DNA from 4 places in the Furfurilactobacillus entadae genome. Region 4 is predicted to be linked to each of the others. Evidence: predicted binding sites of a transcription regulator. Region 4 holds the regulator's gene; each other region holds the start of a gene.
The links. Region 4 encodes Rex, which represses fermentation and respiration genes when NADH is low (regulators of the CRP and FNR family bind a similar motif). Its sites were predicted from a motif close to TTGTGAANTANTTCACAA; they were not measured.
Positions count from the first base shown of each region.

Region 1: the regulator Rex is predicted to act here: its motif matches at 1,955-1,972, upstream of ACKTR5_RS08230 (iron-containing alcohol dehydrogenase).
Region 2: the regulator Rex is predicted to act here: its motif matches at 1,399-1,416, upstream of adhE (bifunctional acetaldehyde-CoA/alcohol dehydrogenase).
Region 3: the regulator Rex is predicted to act here: its motif matches at 1,498-1,515, upstream of pdhA (pyruvate dehydrogenase (acetyl-transferring) E1 component subunit alpha).

Region 1 is NZ_BQXN01000018.1:20,984-24,159, forward strand. It holds gene ACKTR5_RS08225 (ABC transporter ATP-binding protein) at 1-555, opposite strand, end outside; gene ACKTR5_RS08230 (iron-containing alcohol dehydrogenase) at 745-1,917, opposite strand; gene ACKTR5_RS08235 (peptidoglycan bridge formation glycyltransferase FemA/FemB family protein) at 2,135-3,176, opposite strand, start outside.
Region 2 is NZ_BQXN01000010.1:2,047-5,222, reverse strand. It holds gene adhE (bifunctional acetaldehyde-CoA/alcohol dehydrogenase) at 1-1,367, opposite strand, end outside; gene ACKTR5_RS05885 (L,D-transpeptidase) at 1,774-2,337, shown strand; gene ACKTR5_RS05880 (D-alanyl-D-alanine carboxypeptidase family protein) at 2,368-3,176, shown strand, end outside.
Region 3 is NZ_BQXN01000003.1:44,403-47,578, forward strand. It holds gene ACKTR5_RS02095 (alpha-ketoacid dehydrogenase subunit beta) at 1-233, opposite strand, end outside; gene pdhA (pyruvate dehydrogenase (acetyl-transferring) E1 component subunit alpha) at 236-1,354, opposite strand; gene ACKTR5_RS02105 (peptide deformylase) at 1,867-2,478, shown strand; gene ACKTR5_RS02110 (hypothetical protein) at 2,562-3,080, opposite strand.
Region 4 is NZ_BQXN01000002.1:105,305-108,480, forward strand. It holds gene abc-f (ribosomal protection-like ABC-F family protein) at 1-1,184, opposite strand, end outside; gene ACKTR5_RS01700 (redox-sensing transcriptional repressor Rex) at 1,525-2,184, shown strand; gene groES (co-chaperone GroES) at 2,431-2,715, shown strand; gene groL (chaperonin GroEL) at 2,785-3,176, shown strand, end outside.

The DNA of each region.
Region 1 (3,176 bases), on a different contig from region 4:
GACCCGGTAGATGAGAAACATCAGTGGAAAGGTCAACGTGACGGCCACAGCCATTTGCCAGTTGATAATAAAGATGTAGATCCAGACAAAGATAAACGTCACGATGCTGCCAACCATGGAAAGCATGTTGGCCGAAATGAGGCTTTGCAGGTTACCAATGTCGCTTGTGAGCCGCACCATCAGATCCCCCGTTTTGCTGGATTCAAAGAAGTGGGTGTCCAACCGCAAAATGTAGCGATAGAGGTCGGTTCGCAGGTTTGTAATGGCACCTTGACTAAGCACCCCCATGTAATAGGTGGAAACGTAGTTGAGGATGCCAAGAACGACGGCTGTGCCTAGCAACCCGAGGACGACCTCCGTTAACAAACCGATGTCGTGATGAGGAATAACATGGTCGATGATGAATTGCTCATACTGTGGAATCACAAACTCAAGCAATGAAATGATGGCCAGGGCCACGACGTTTAGGCCGAGCAACCATTTCTTGTTTAAAACTTGTCCGAACACGAACCGGAACATTTGGCCGGTGGTGACGGATGATGATTGATTTTTCATGGTGAAAGCCCCCGATAAGATTCAGTGAATTTGTCATTAGGGTACCCGTAATTTTGCGTTGTTCCAACTATTTGTGCTTGTGGAAAACCGTATTTATACGGCGACGTCATGCCGATTTTTGGCCAAAATAAAACCCCTCGTCAGATAACGAAGGGTTTATTTGTGCATTAAGCACGGTTAAGGCGTTAATTATTCAGCGTCGTAAGCTGCTTGGAAGATCTTGATGATGTCTTCCTTAGTTCCCTTACGAGGGTTAGAGAAGGCGTTCCCATCCTTCAAGGCGTTTTCAGCCATCAGTTCAAAGTCTTCAGGCTTAGCACCGATTTCCTTGATGGAAGCAGGGATTCCAACATCTTGTGACAATTGCTTCATGGCCTTGATGGACAATTCAGCGGCGTCACGTGTTGACAGACCTTCAGTGTTTTCACCCATGATTTCAGCTAATTCAGCGAACCGTTGTGGGTCAGCAATCAGGTTGTATTGTTCAACGTAAGGCAGAAGCAGGGCACAGCAGACACCATGAGGCGCGTCATATTGACCACCCAATTGGTGAGCCATGGCGTGAACGTAACCTAAGTTGGCGTTGTTGAAGGCCATTCCGGCTAACATTTCAGCTTCAACCATCTTGGTCCGTGCTTCCAAGTTGTGACCATTAGCAACGGCTTCACGTAAGGAAGTTTCGATCAACTTGATGGCTTCGATACATTGTGAGTCGGTGATTGGGTTATGGTCAACAGAAACGTAAGGTTCAACGGCTTGGACAAAGGCGTCCATCCCAGTAGCGGCCGTTAAGCTCTTTGGAACATCTAACATCAAACTTGGGTCGTTGAATGAAACCAACGGAATGTTCCGCCATGAAACAACAACGAACTTCAAGTGTGTTTCTTCGTTAGTGATAACTGCGTGACGGGTCAATTCTGAACCAGTTCCGGCAGTTGTGTTAACGGCGATCAATGGTGGCAAAGCCTTGTCTAAGGTTTCGATTCCAGCCAGTGTGGTAATGTCGTCACCGTTTGTCAAAATGATTCCGGCACCTTTACCAGTATCATGGGCAGACCCACCACCAACAGTGATGATTGAGTCAGCGCCTTCATCTTCATATAACTTTTTAACTTCTTTAATGTTGCGGATCTTTGGGTTAGGTTCAACGCCATTGTAAATGACGTAGTCAACACCAGCTTCATCCAATGAAGCCAACGTTTGTTGAACGGCACCGCCTTCTAATCCTTCAAGGAACTTGTCGGTAACGATGACCGGCTTCTTCATGCCGAGCATCTTAGCGCGATCACCAATCTTACTGATGACACCAGGGCCAAAGAAATTAACACTTGGCATTAAGAAATCATAACTACGTTCAACCATAAATGAAAAACCTTCTTTCGGAATTTGTGAAAACATGTCGTAACTTTATTCACAAGTAAACTATAACTGTCATAGTTACAATTATCAATACCTAGTTGTTGTCTTAAGTGGTCTAGTTTTGGTAAGGAATTGCTTGCATATGATTATCTTGTCGTTTTCAGTGTGTTTTCCGAAAAACATTCCGGAATTTTCACAAGCGTGGCATTGAGCATGAAAATTATGAAACAAGTTGTTTCAATTCTTTGAAGACCGACAGCATCTGGTGTTTGGCAGGGCGGATGATCTTCGTAAATTCACCAAGGATCTCGGTGGGGTAGCCGTTGAAGCCACGTTTGAACTCGAAGACGCCGTCGTTTCCGTCAAACTGACCAGCGATGCCCAAAAAGTTGTACGTGGGGATGCCAGCCGCGGCAGCTTCGTGCATCATTGTGTCCTGAAGTAAGAACGGTCCGCGAAAGGCCTTAAACGTTTCGTTGGTATAGCTAAAAACGTAGTCCATTTCTTGTGGTTGGCTGATGAACATCGCACCAGCAATATTCAGAACAGGACCAAACGCTTCTAAGAAGGTATTGGCTTGCGTGATTTTCTGATGGTGATTTGCGTTTTGCCGTTCCAACTCGGCGATCTTTTTATCGTTGTAGGCTTTGTGTTTAGCAGCTAGTTCCGCGATTTGGTGCTGATTTTGATCGATTTTATCTTGGTAGCGTGTCATGTAGCGGGGTAAATTCAGCTCTGCCACCATAAACTTAACGTGATCCCCGTAAGTTTGAAATGCACTTTGGTAATAGCTTAACGGTTTGTCCTTGAAGTGAAGCCGTTCAGCCGTGGCTTCGGTATTGTTTTTAAACTCAGCGAGTTCATCAAAGGTCAACTGGCGCAGCTCAACACCAACCTCTTTGGCCTTATTGATGTTGTAGCGCGTGGCCTTTGAGTAGCTGGCGGTCAGCTCTGCCGCGGTCAAGCCGCTCAGCGTCTTTTTATAAACAAAGTGATTTGCATGGGTCGCCTTTTGGTAACCAGTTGCGGTGAAATCGGTGTAGCGATAGTGGAGAACCTCAAGCATATGAATGAGCTCGGCGTTTTGCTCAGTTACGATCTCACCGTCGTCATTTAAAACGTAGCGATCTAGGTTGGGCAACAAGGAAAATTCCAGCCCCTCGTGATCGTAAGCATACGTGGTGAGGCATTCAAGAAAGGTCTTAAGGCGGTCAAACGTCAGCGCGTCCTTCGGGAAAACGGGGCCGCCGTACACCTCAAAG
Region 2 (3,176 bases), on a different contig from region 4:
CGTTTAGCGATCGTCTTAACGTTAATTAAGTCAAATGATGAAACGTTGTGAGAAACGGCATTCTTACCCCATGAACCAGTCCCTAACGTTAAGGAAGGAATCATGTTGTTGTAGATGTTCCCAATCCCACCAACAGCTGATGGTGTGTTGATCAGAACACGGCTGGCCTTCATGCGAACACCAAATGAAGTCATTAAGTCTTCATCTTCAGTTTGTAATGAAGCGGTGTGACCAAGGCCACCAAAGTCGAGTAAGTCTTCACAAAGCTTCAGGGCGTCTTCACGCGTTGCGGCCTTGTAAACAGACAGAACTGGTGACAATTTTTCAGCTGACAATGGGTAGTCAGGACCAACGCCATCGATTTCAGCTAACAGAACCTTTGTGTTTTCAGGAACTTTGATGCCGGCAAGCTTGGCAATGTCAAAGGCTGATTTCCCAGCGATTGGGCCCTTAACACCGTGGGTGCGAGGGTCAAACATTGCTTCACCCAAGGCCTTTTGATCTGACTTCTTAACTAAGTAAGAACCAAGGCGTTGGAATTCAGCCATCACGTCATCGTAGATGTCAGCGTCGATAACAGCTGAGTTTTCAGAAGCACAAACCATCCCGTTATCAAACGTCTTTGACAAAGTAATGTCGTTCACGGCACGTTTGATGTTTGCTGATTTTTCAATGTAAACGGGGCCGTTACCAGGTCCAACACCCAAGGCTGGTTTCCCAGTTGAGTAAGCGGCCTTAACCATTCCAGGACCACCAGTTGCCAACGTTGAGGCAATGCCATCGTTGTTGATCAACAAGTTTGTGGCTTCGATTGAAGGTTGGTCAATCCATTGAACCATGCCTTCAGGAGCACCAGCGGCAATGGCAGCGTCACGAACAACTTTGGCTGCGGCCACACATGATTGTTGTGCTTGTGGGTGGAAGGCAAAGATGATTGGGTTCCGTGTTTTCACGGCAATTTCTGCCTTGAAGATCACCGTTGATGTTGGGTTCGTAACGGGTGTAATCCCGGCGATAACACCAAGTGGTTCGGCAACTTCAGTGATTTCTTCCACTTCATCTTCACGGATGATGCCAACTGTCTTGTCATCCTTGATCTTGTGCCAAATGTTTTCTGAGGCGTAAATATTTTTAATTGCTTTATCTTCGACAATTCCGCGACCAGTTTCTTCAACAGCTAACTTAGCCAAGTCCATGTGCTTGTCCAGTGCTGCCATCGCCATTTCATGAACGATGTGGTCAATGCGTTTTTGATCAAAATCATCCATCTTGTCGAGCGCTTCGTGACCTTTGTCAACGAGCTTTTGAATCATGTCTGCTACATCATTTGTTTCTTTTTCGGCTTTTTTATCAGTCTTCACAACCATTGTTTGAATTCCTCCATCAATGTTGAAGTTATTGTTATCTCTTTCACAATTAGTAGTTTAGCACCTTGTAAAAACTTTGCAAGTCTTTTTGCTCAAAAAATAACAAAGGATTTTTAAGTAACCGCTTACATTAGTGATACCAGTGGATTACTGCTCGTAATGTTTTTTCATCCTTATTGGTTTTGTTATTAATGAACCTTTGTGAATAGTGAAACTTTATTATCTGCCAACATGTCCTTTCCCCAATTAATGGCTCATTTCCAGCCGTTAACTTAACCAACTAAATAATCAACTTTTTAGTTGGTTTGCCAGCTGCTAACTTCACACAGATGGTATAATATTTGGGTTAGTCAGCAAAACGCACACGTTTTAAACCCTTACATCATTCGTTTTATGGAGAAAAAATATGTCTTTACGCACTCATTTCGTCCTCAAACTCACCCTCGTCGTTTTCGTGAGCGTCCTTTTCAGTCAGTTTGCCGGCATTAGTTCAACCGGCCTCACGCCTGACCCCATTGTCGCCAGCGCGGCTACCCATGAAAAGCAATCACACCAAGCGACGTACCCAGATCTCATTAAGTATCCCCATGCGTGGTTGTTGGTTTCATTAAAGCACCAGCGCGTTTACGTGATGAACGGCAAAACAAAACTTTACACGATGCTGGCTTCTACCGGGATGCATGATTCAACACCAACCGGAACTTTTCACATTGAGGCCGAACGGGGAACCTATTTTTACGCGCCGCGCTTTAATGAAGGGGCTTATGATTGGGTGTCATGGAAGGATCACGGCGTCTACTTGTTCCACTCAACACCAACTGACGAACAAAAAAACATTCTCCCTGGCCCGAAAGCCGACTTAGGTAAACGCCCATCTTCCCACGGTTGTGTCCACCTTTCCATTCCGGATGCCCACTGGGTCTATGAAACCATTCCAACCGGCACCACTGTTAAAATCATTAAGGGGTAACCAATCATCATAACGGGGAACGCATCAACCATGAAAAAAACCATCATTCTGTTAATTCTTTTACTCACCTTTACGGGTACCAGTACCGTTCTTTGTACTAGGGGACACGCTGACACCAAATCTGTTTCCACGTTGGTCATGGACGCCAAATCTGGGCATGTCTATCAAAAAAGTGACGCCACCACACCACGACCAGTTGCTTCCATTTCGAAGCTCTTCATCATCTATCTCGCACTGCAAAAAATTAACCAGGGAAAATTAAAACTGGATCAGCAGGTCACAGCACCCGCAGATATTGCGGCCCTTTCTCATGAACCAGCTCTTGCAAACGTTCCACTTGAAAATGGTCAAAGCTATTCCGTCAGGGACTTACTATCTGCCTCGCTTATTCATTCTGCCAACGGTGCCATCATGCTACTGGCTCAGGCCATGTACGGAAACCAGGCAAATGCCGTTAAAGCCATCAACCACCAAGCGGCCAACTGGAAACTTCAGCACTACCAACTGGTCAACGTTACCGGCTTAAATAATCAGTCGTTGGGGTCACTCCGCGTCACCCACACCGGCGAAACCGCGGAAAACAAGCTTCGGGCAGTGGATGTTGCCACCGTGGCCCAGAAGCTTCTCGGTCGCTACGAAAAACAGGTTTTAAGCATTTCCAGTCAACCGCACGTTCAATTTGCACTTGCTAACGACTTTCCCACTGAAAATCGGATGTTGCCCACCCAAAGCGATTACTTTGAGGACACGCCAGTTGATGGGCTTAAAACTGGTTCTTCTGAAACAGCTGGTAACTGTTTCGTTGGCACGGCAAAACGGCATGGTCACCGGTTGATCAC
Region 3 (3,176 bases), on a different contig from region 4:
AGTGGGCGCCAGCCAGTTGCAGCTAATCCCATTGCTAATCCTAAAATTCCAGATTCAGCTAATGGTGTATCGAAGACCCGGTCTTCACCATACTTGTCCTGTAAGCCCTGGGTTGTCCGGAACACACCACCATTTTTCCCGACATCTTCACCGAAGATTAACGTCTTGTCATCGTCGCTTAGGACTTGATCAAGTCCGTCAGTAATCGCTTGAATATAAGTTTTCGTAGCCATGATTACTTCGACTCCTTTGCTTCAAATTCGGCAATTTGCGCCTTGATGTTCGGAGTTGGTACTTCGAACGTATTCTTTAACATTTCAACGTTGGTTTGCTTTGGTTCTGCATCCGCAGCCTTCAATGCAGCCTTAAAGTCAGCCTTGCATGCGTCGACATAGTCACTTTCTTGTTGATCAGACCATAAGCCCTTATCTGTCAGCACTTTCCGTAACCGAATCAATGGGTCTTCATCATGCCACGGTTTTTCTTCTTCTTTACTCCGGTAACGCGATGGGTCATCACCAGCGGAACTGTGAGCACCATACCGGTACGTTAAGGTTTCAATTAAGACTGGTCCGTTCCCTGCTGCCGCATAGTCACGGGCAGCTTTTGAAACAGCGTAAACGGCCAAAACATCCATCCCATCAACTTGAACAGATGGAATTCCGGCAGCGACAGCTTTTTGAGCCAGTGTCTTCGCAGCTGTTTGCTTTGCACGTGGAACAGAAATGGCAAAACCGTTATTTTGAACAAAGGCAACAAGTGGTGCTTGGAAAGCCCCAGCAAAGTTTAATCCTTCGTACGTGTCCCCTTGCGATGTCCCACCATCGCCGGTGTAAACAAAGGCAACGTTTTTTTCCCCGTTCTTTTTAATTCCTAGAGCAGCACCGGCAGCTTCAACATACTGTGCACCGATAATGATCTGTGGCATCCAAGCACGATATTTTTCATCATAAATATTGCCAAGAACATGACCACGTGACCATAAGTACCCTTTTTCAACTGAACCACCATGTTGAATTAATTGAGGAAGGTCACGGTAAGCAGGGAATAAGAAGTCTTGGGGTTCAAATGCTGAAACACTCCCCATTTCACTTGCTTCTTCACCAGCCGTTGGGGCGTAAAAGCCTAACCGACCTTGACGTGAAAAGCTCATTGTTTGTTCATGCAATGCACGTTCCCATACCATTTTCTTCATGAAATCAACCAATTGGTCATTGCTGAAACTATCAAAGACCTCTTGATTAACGACTTTGGCAGAACTGTCTAATACTTGCACCGTCTTATAATCACTGCCTTGGTTATTTTTAATTGCAGCGAAATCGACAATTGCCGTTGATGAATCGTTGTTTGCCATAATGCACACATTCCTTCCCTTTATCTGATGACAGCTGTTCATTCGCCCAGTGTCTAATATTTCTCATAAGCAAATGTATGCGCTTTCATCTTTCGTAATTTATTGTACCGCTTTGCAGAATCCGTTTGCAAGGGTTTTCAGCCTCGTTAATCTGTTCACAATAGATTAGGCAGCCACCTGCGACTTTGTGAAGCTTTCGGACAGTTTTTGCTAAATTTGTCTAACAAATAAACCGTATCCGCGTCAGGTCACGATTTTTACTCTTTTCTTTGAACGGTTAACAGGTCTCAACCATTTCTTTCATCCCTTTCCATTTTCACAAGCATCCCCAAACCAGCCGTGAATCACCCACTAATTCAACTGAAAATTACGGTGAAACAATCCGCATTGTTTGTTGTTTCACTTAGCAATTAACAAAATCATGGGCGGCCACATTCAATTAAGATGGGTAGTAGTCCCATTTTCACGCATATGCTACACTAGTATGCAGAACTACTCGAGGAGGAACGAACGTGATATTAATGAACAACATTATTCGGGATGGTAACCCCACTTTGCGAAAACAGGCGGCTAAGGTTACCTTTCCTTTAAGTGAGGAGCACCGCCAGCTTGCTGCTGACATGATGGAATATTTGGAAGTTAGCCAAAATCCTGACCTCGCTGAAAAGTATAAGCTCCGGGCCGGTGTCGGTTTGGCCGCACCACAAGTGGATGTTTCCATTCAGATGGCTGCCGTCTTGGTTCCCTCCCCGGTTGAACCAGAGGATCCTGAAAACCACGACGATATCGTCAAGGCTGCCCAAGAAGCACAAGATAACCCAATCTTTAAAGACGTGATCATCAATCCCGTTATCGTTAGCCAATCAGTTCAAGCTGGTGCACTATCTGAGGGTGAAGGTTGTTTATCCGTTGATGAAGATCGGCCTGGCTATGTTCCCCGTGCTGACCGGATCACCCTTCGGTACCAAGATGTTGACGGTGAGACTCACTCGATTCGGCTGAAGAATTACCCAGCCATTGTTTGCCAACATGAAATTGATCATTTACACGGCACCTTGTTCTATGATCACATTAATCATGAACATCCCTTCGCCGCTGATGATGGCACCATTTTAATTGGTTAACCCACGCCACAGCTATTAATAATGAACAATCAAAAATGGCAACGACCCAGATAATGTAGGTCGTTGCCATTTTTATTTGTTCATTAATCCTGTTTTTCTTGGGTGGGAACTTCAGAAGCATTAAGACGTTTTAAATCCCGAATGTACTCGACGGTCGCCTCATTCATTAGGTACGCGACATCGACATGCCATTGGTCTTCAAAGAGCCATAGATCTGTAACCACAAACGTTGGTGAGTCTGCTGAATAACGGGCAACCTCATGTTTACCCGCGTATTCACCCAGTGCATTATTCAACTGCCGCCGCAGCATTGGCAATTGAGCAGGCGTTAGCCCGTCACCCACAATGGTAAATTCAAACGCCATAACGCCCCGGCCCCAAACATCCGCGACAGTTTGGGCCACCGTATAGTGATCCTGCCCCTCACTTAACGTGGCCTCTCTTGCTAACTGTTGCAACGCTTGTGAAACTGCCGCCTCTGTCGTCGCCTGGGCATCATCTCTCACGATGGTCGTGGCTCGACGAACAATGAGCTGATGAATGTAATGGTAGACCAAGTATGCAACACCAACACCGACAATAATCGTAATTGTTAATGTCATCGACTATCACCCTTCCTGTTTTCCCTTTAATTCTACCATAATTACATCTCATCCTAATCAGTTTCGGTTTGCCCCGCATGGCAACGACCCCCGTTT
Region 4 (3,176 bases):
CTCAAGCTGGCACCAAGTTTGACAGTTCCAGCAAGCAGTGGCAGTTGGCCCAAAATGGATTTCAAGAGGGTTGATTTACCAACCCCGTTGGGACCAACGATGCCGACCGCATGTTGTTTAACGACGTCTAAATTAATGTGTTCGGCCAGCGGATGGTCGCTCGTGTAGCCAATGCTGACATCCTGGACCTTGAGCACCTCTTTGCCACTTTCACCAGATGGTTCAAACCGAATGCGGATGGAGCGATCGTCATCTTTGGGTGCCTCCAACCGATCCATGCTTGCAAGCTGTTTTCTCCGGGCTTGGGCCCGCTTGGTGGTTGAGGCACGGACGATGTTACGGTTAACGAAATCTTCAAGGGCGTTGATTTGGGTCTGCTGCTTGTCGTACGCCCGTTGTTCAGTGGTGAGCCGTGTTGCCTTCTGGCTTAAATAAGCTGAGTAGTTTCCTGTGTAATGGGTCAACGTGTGTTGGTTCATGTCGTAGACGGTGGTCACGACATGGTCAAGAAAGTACCGGTCATGGGAAACGACGAGGACGGCTCCCGGGTACGTTTTCAGGTAATCCTCTAGCCAACTTAGCGTTTGGATGTCCAAATGGTTTGTTGGTTCATCCAAAATCAGCAAGTCTGGGCGTTGAAGAAGGTGTTTTGCAAGTGCAAGCTGGGTCTTTTGCCCACCAGAAAAACTGGTGACGTTACGGTCGTACGTGTCTTCATCGAAATGAAAGGCATGGAGAACACCACGAATCGTGGCCTGATAGCCATAACCGTTATTTTCTGTGAAGTCGTGCTGCAACTGGTCGTAGTCGGTTAGTAAGTGGGTGTAATCTGCACTGGTATGATCAGCCGCGGGGTCGGCAATTTGGGCTTCGAGTTGATGCAACTGGGCTTCCTGGCGCTGCTGCTGAGCAAAAACGGTGAGCATTTCGTCCCAGACGGTGTTGCTCGAGGTTAAGCCGGCGTCCTGAGGAAGGTAGCCAATGGTGGCGCCCTTTGAAGAAGAAATGGTTCCCTCATCAGGTTCCGTAATGCCAGCAATCATTTTCAGCAGGGTGGATTTTCCGGCACCATTCCGGCCCACCAAACCGACACGGTCGCGGTCGTTAATGGTCATTGAAACGTGTTGAAATAAAGTATCAGCGCCGAAACGTCGCGCAACTTGTTGCACCTGAAGCACTTGCATAAATTGAGGTCTCCTACATCATAAAAGTCTTTGTTCTATTTTAGCATGTTGTGGGGTGGGATTGCGAAAGGGACAAAAAGTTCGTGAAATGAACTAATGATTGGTGGATAAACGCGTGTAACCACTCGAGAAGTGGTCTAAAAATTAATCAGTAAAAGAAACGCCGGTTTAAGCCACTTTTGCGCATTGAAAAATGGTGAAATGCCCTTGTGATTTTATGAAATACCCGAATGCTGATATGAAATATGCTTCACAATAAGGGGCCCTATGCTATAATTTACCTTACAACGAGTTTCACAAGGATAACCCGCAAAGTGCGGAAAGAAAAGGAGTGACTGCTGTGGCTGAACAACGAATTCCACGGGCAACGGCAAAACGGTTGCCAATTTATTATCGATACTTGAACATTCTCCTCAACGCAGATAAGATGCGCGTCTCATCAACAGAATTGTCAGAAGCAGTGAAGGTGGATTCCGCCACGATTCGGCGGGACTTTTCCTATTTTGGTGCACTAGGAAAACGGGGCTACGGCTATGACGTGCCTAAATTACTTGAATTCTTCAAACGAATCTTAAATCAGGATCAACTGACTAACGTTGCGTTGATCGGGGTTGGGAACCTTGGGCATGCATTGCTCAACTTTAACTTCCACCAAAACAGTAACGTTCGGATCAGTGCCGCTTTTGATGTGAACGAAGCCATCATTAATACAGTTCAAAGTGGTGTGCCAATTTATCCACTGGATGAGATGGTACAACAGTTGCGGGATCAACAAATTGAAATTGCAATTGTGAGTGTGCCAGAAGACACAGCGCAAGACGTGACGAATCAAGTGGTTGAAGCTGGTGTTCAGGGAATTTTGAACTTTACGCCACGGCGGTTAACGGTTCCTGACAACATTCGGGTTCAAAACGTCGATTTAACAAACGAATTACAAACCTTGATTTACTTCATCGACCATTACGAAGGTGGCGACGATGGGGAAGAGGACGACGAATAAGCACGGTTTAATAACATTTGGACAATGAGCCAGATGTTTTTTTATTGTCAAAAAATATTTGGCTCACGTTGCCGTATGTCTTGGTGAATGGGGCGTCAGTGGCTTGGGCAAAAACTTTTTGACTAAGTTTGACCAAAACACTTGCATTCAGAAAGCGGCATGGTTATCATAGAGCATGTTGTTAGCACTTAACGTATAAGAGTGCTAAAAGCTCTGATTATAATAATGATATTGGAGGGAATCAACGTGTTAAAACCATTAGGAGATCGCGTTATTTTACAAGCTTCAGAAGAAGAAGAACAGACCATTGGTGGCATTGTCCTTGCAAGTAATGCACAGGAAAAGCCAACAACTGGGAAGGTTATCTCAGTTGGAACTGGCCGGATTTTGGATAACGGAACGACGGTTGCCCCACTTGTTAAAGCGGGCGACGTTGTGATGTTTGACAAGTATGCGGGAACCCAAGTTTCAGATAACGGTAATGACTACCTGGTTCTCCATGAAAAAGACATCGTTGCGGTTGTTGAATAACAACGCAGCGTTAACTAACCGAAATAAGCATGTGTCAGCACACTAAAATACAGTTGAGGTGGCAGAAAAATGGCTAAAGATTTGAAGTTTTCAGAAGACGCCCGGAGCGCAATGCTCGCTGGGGTCGATAAATTAGCGAACACAGTAAAGACAACACTTGGACCAAAGGGACGGAACGTCGTTTTGGAACAAACATATGGTTCACCAACCATCACAAATGATGGGGTGACGATTGCCAAGGCCGTTGAATTAAAGGATCATTTCGAAAACATGGGTGCTAAGTTGGTGGCAGAAGTTGCTTCCAAGACAAACGACATCGCCGGTGACGGAACAACGACCGCCACGGTGTTGACGCAATCCATCGTTAACGAAGGGATGAAGAACGTTACGGCTGGTGCAAACCCTGTTGGGATTCGTACCGGGATCGAAAAGGCAACTAATGCCGCCGTTGATGCCTTGCA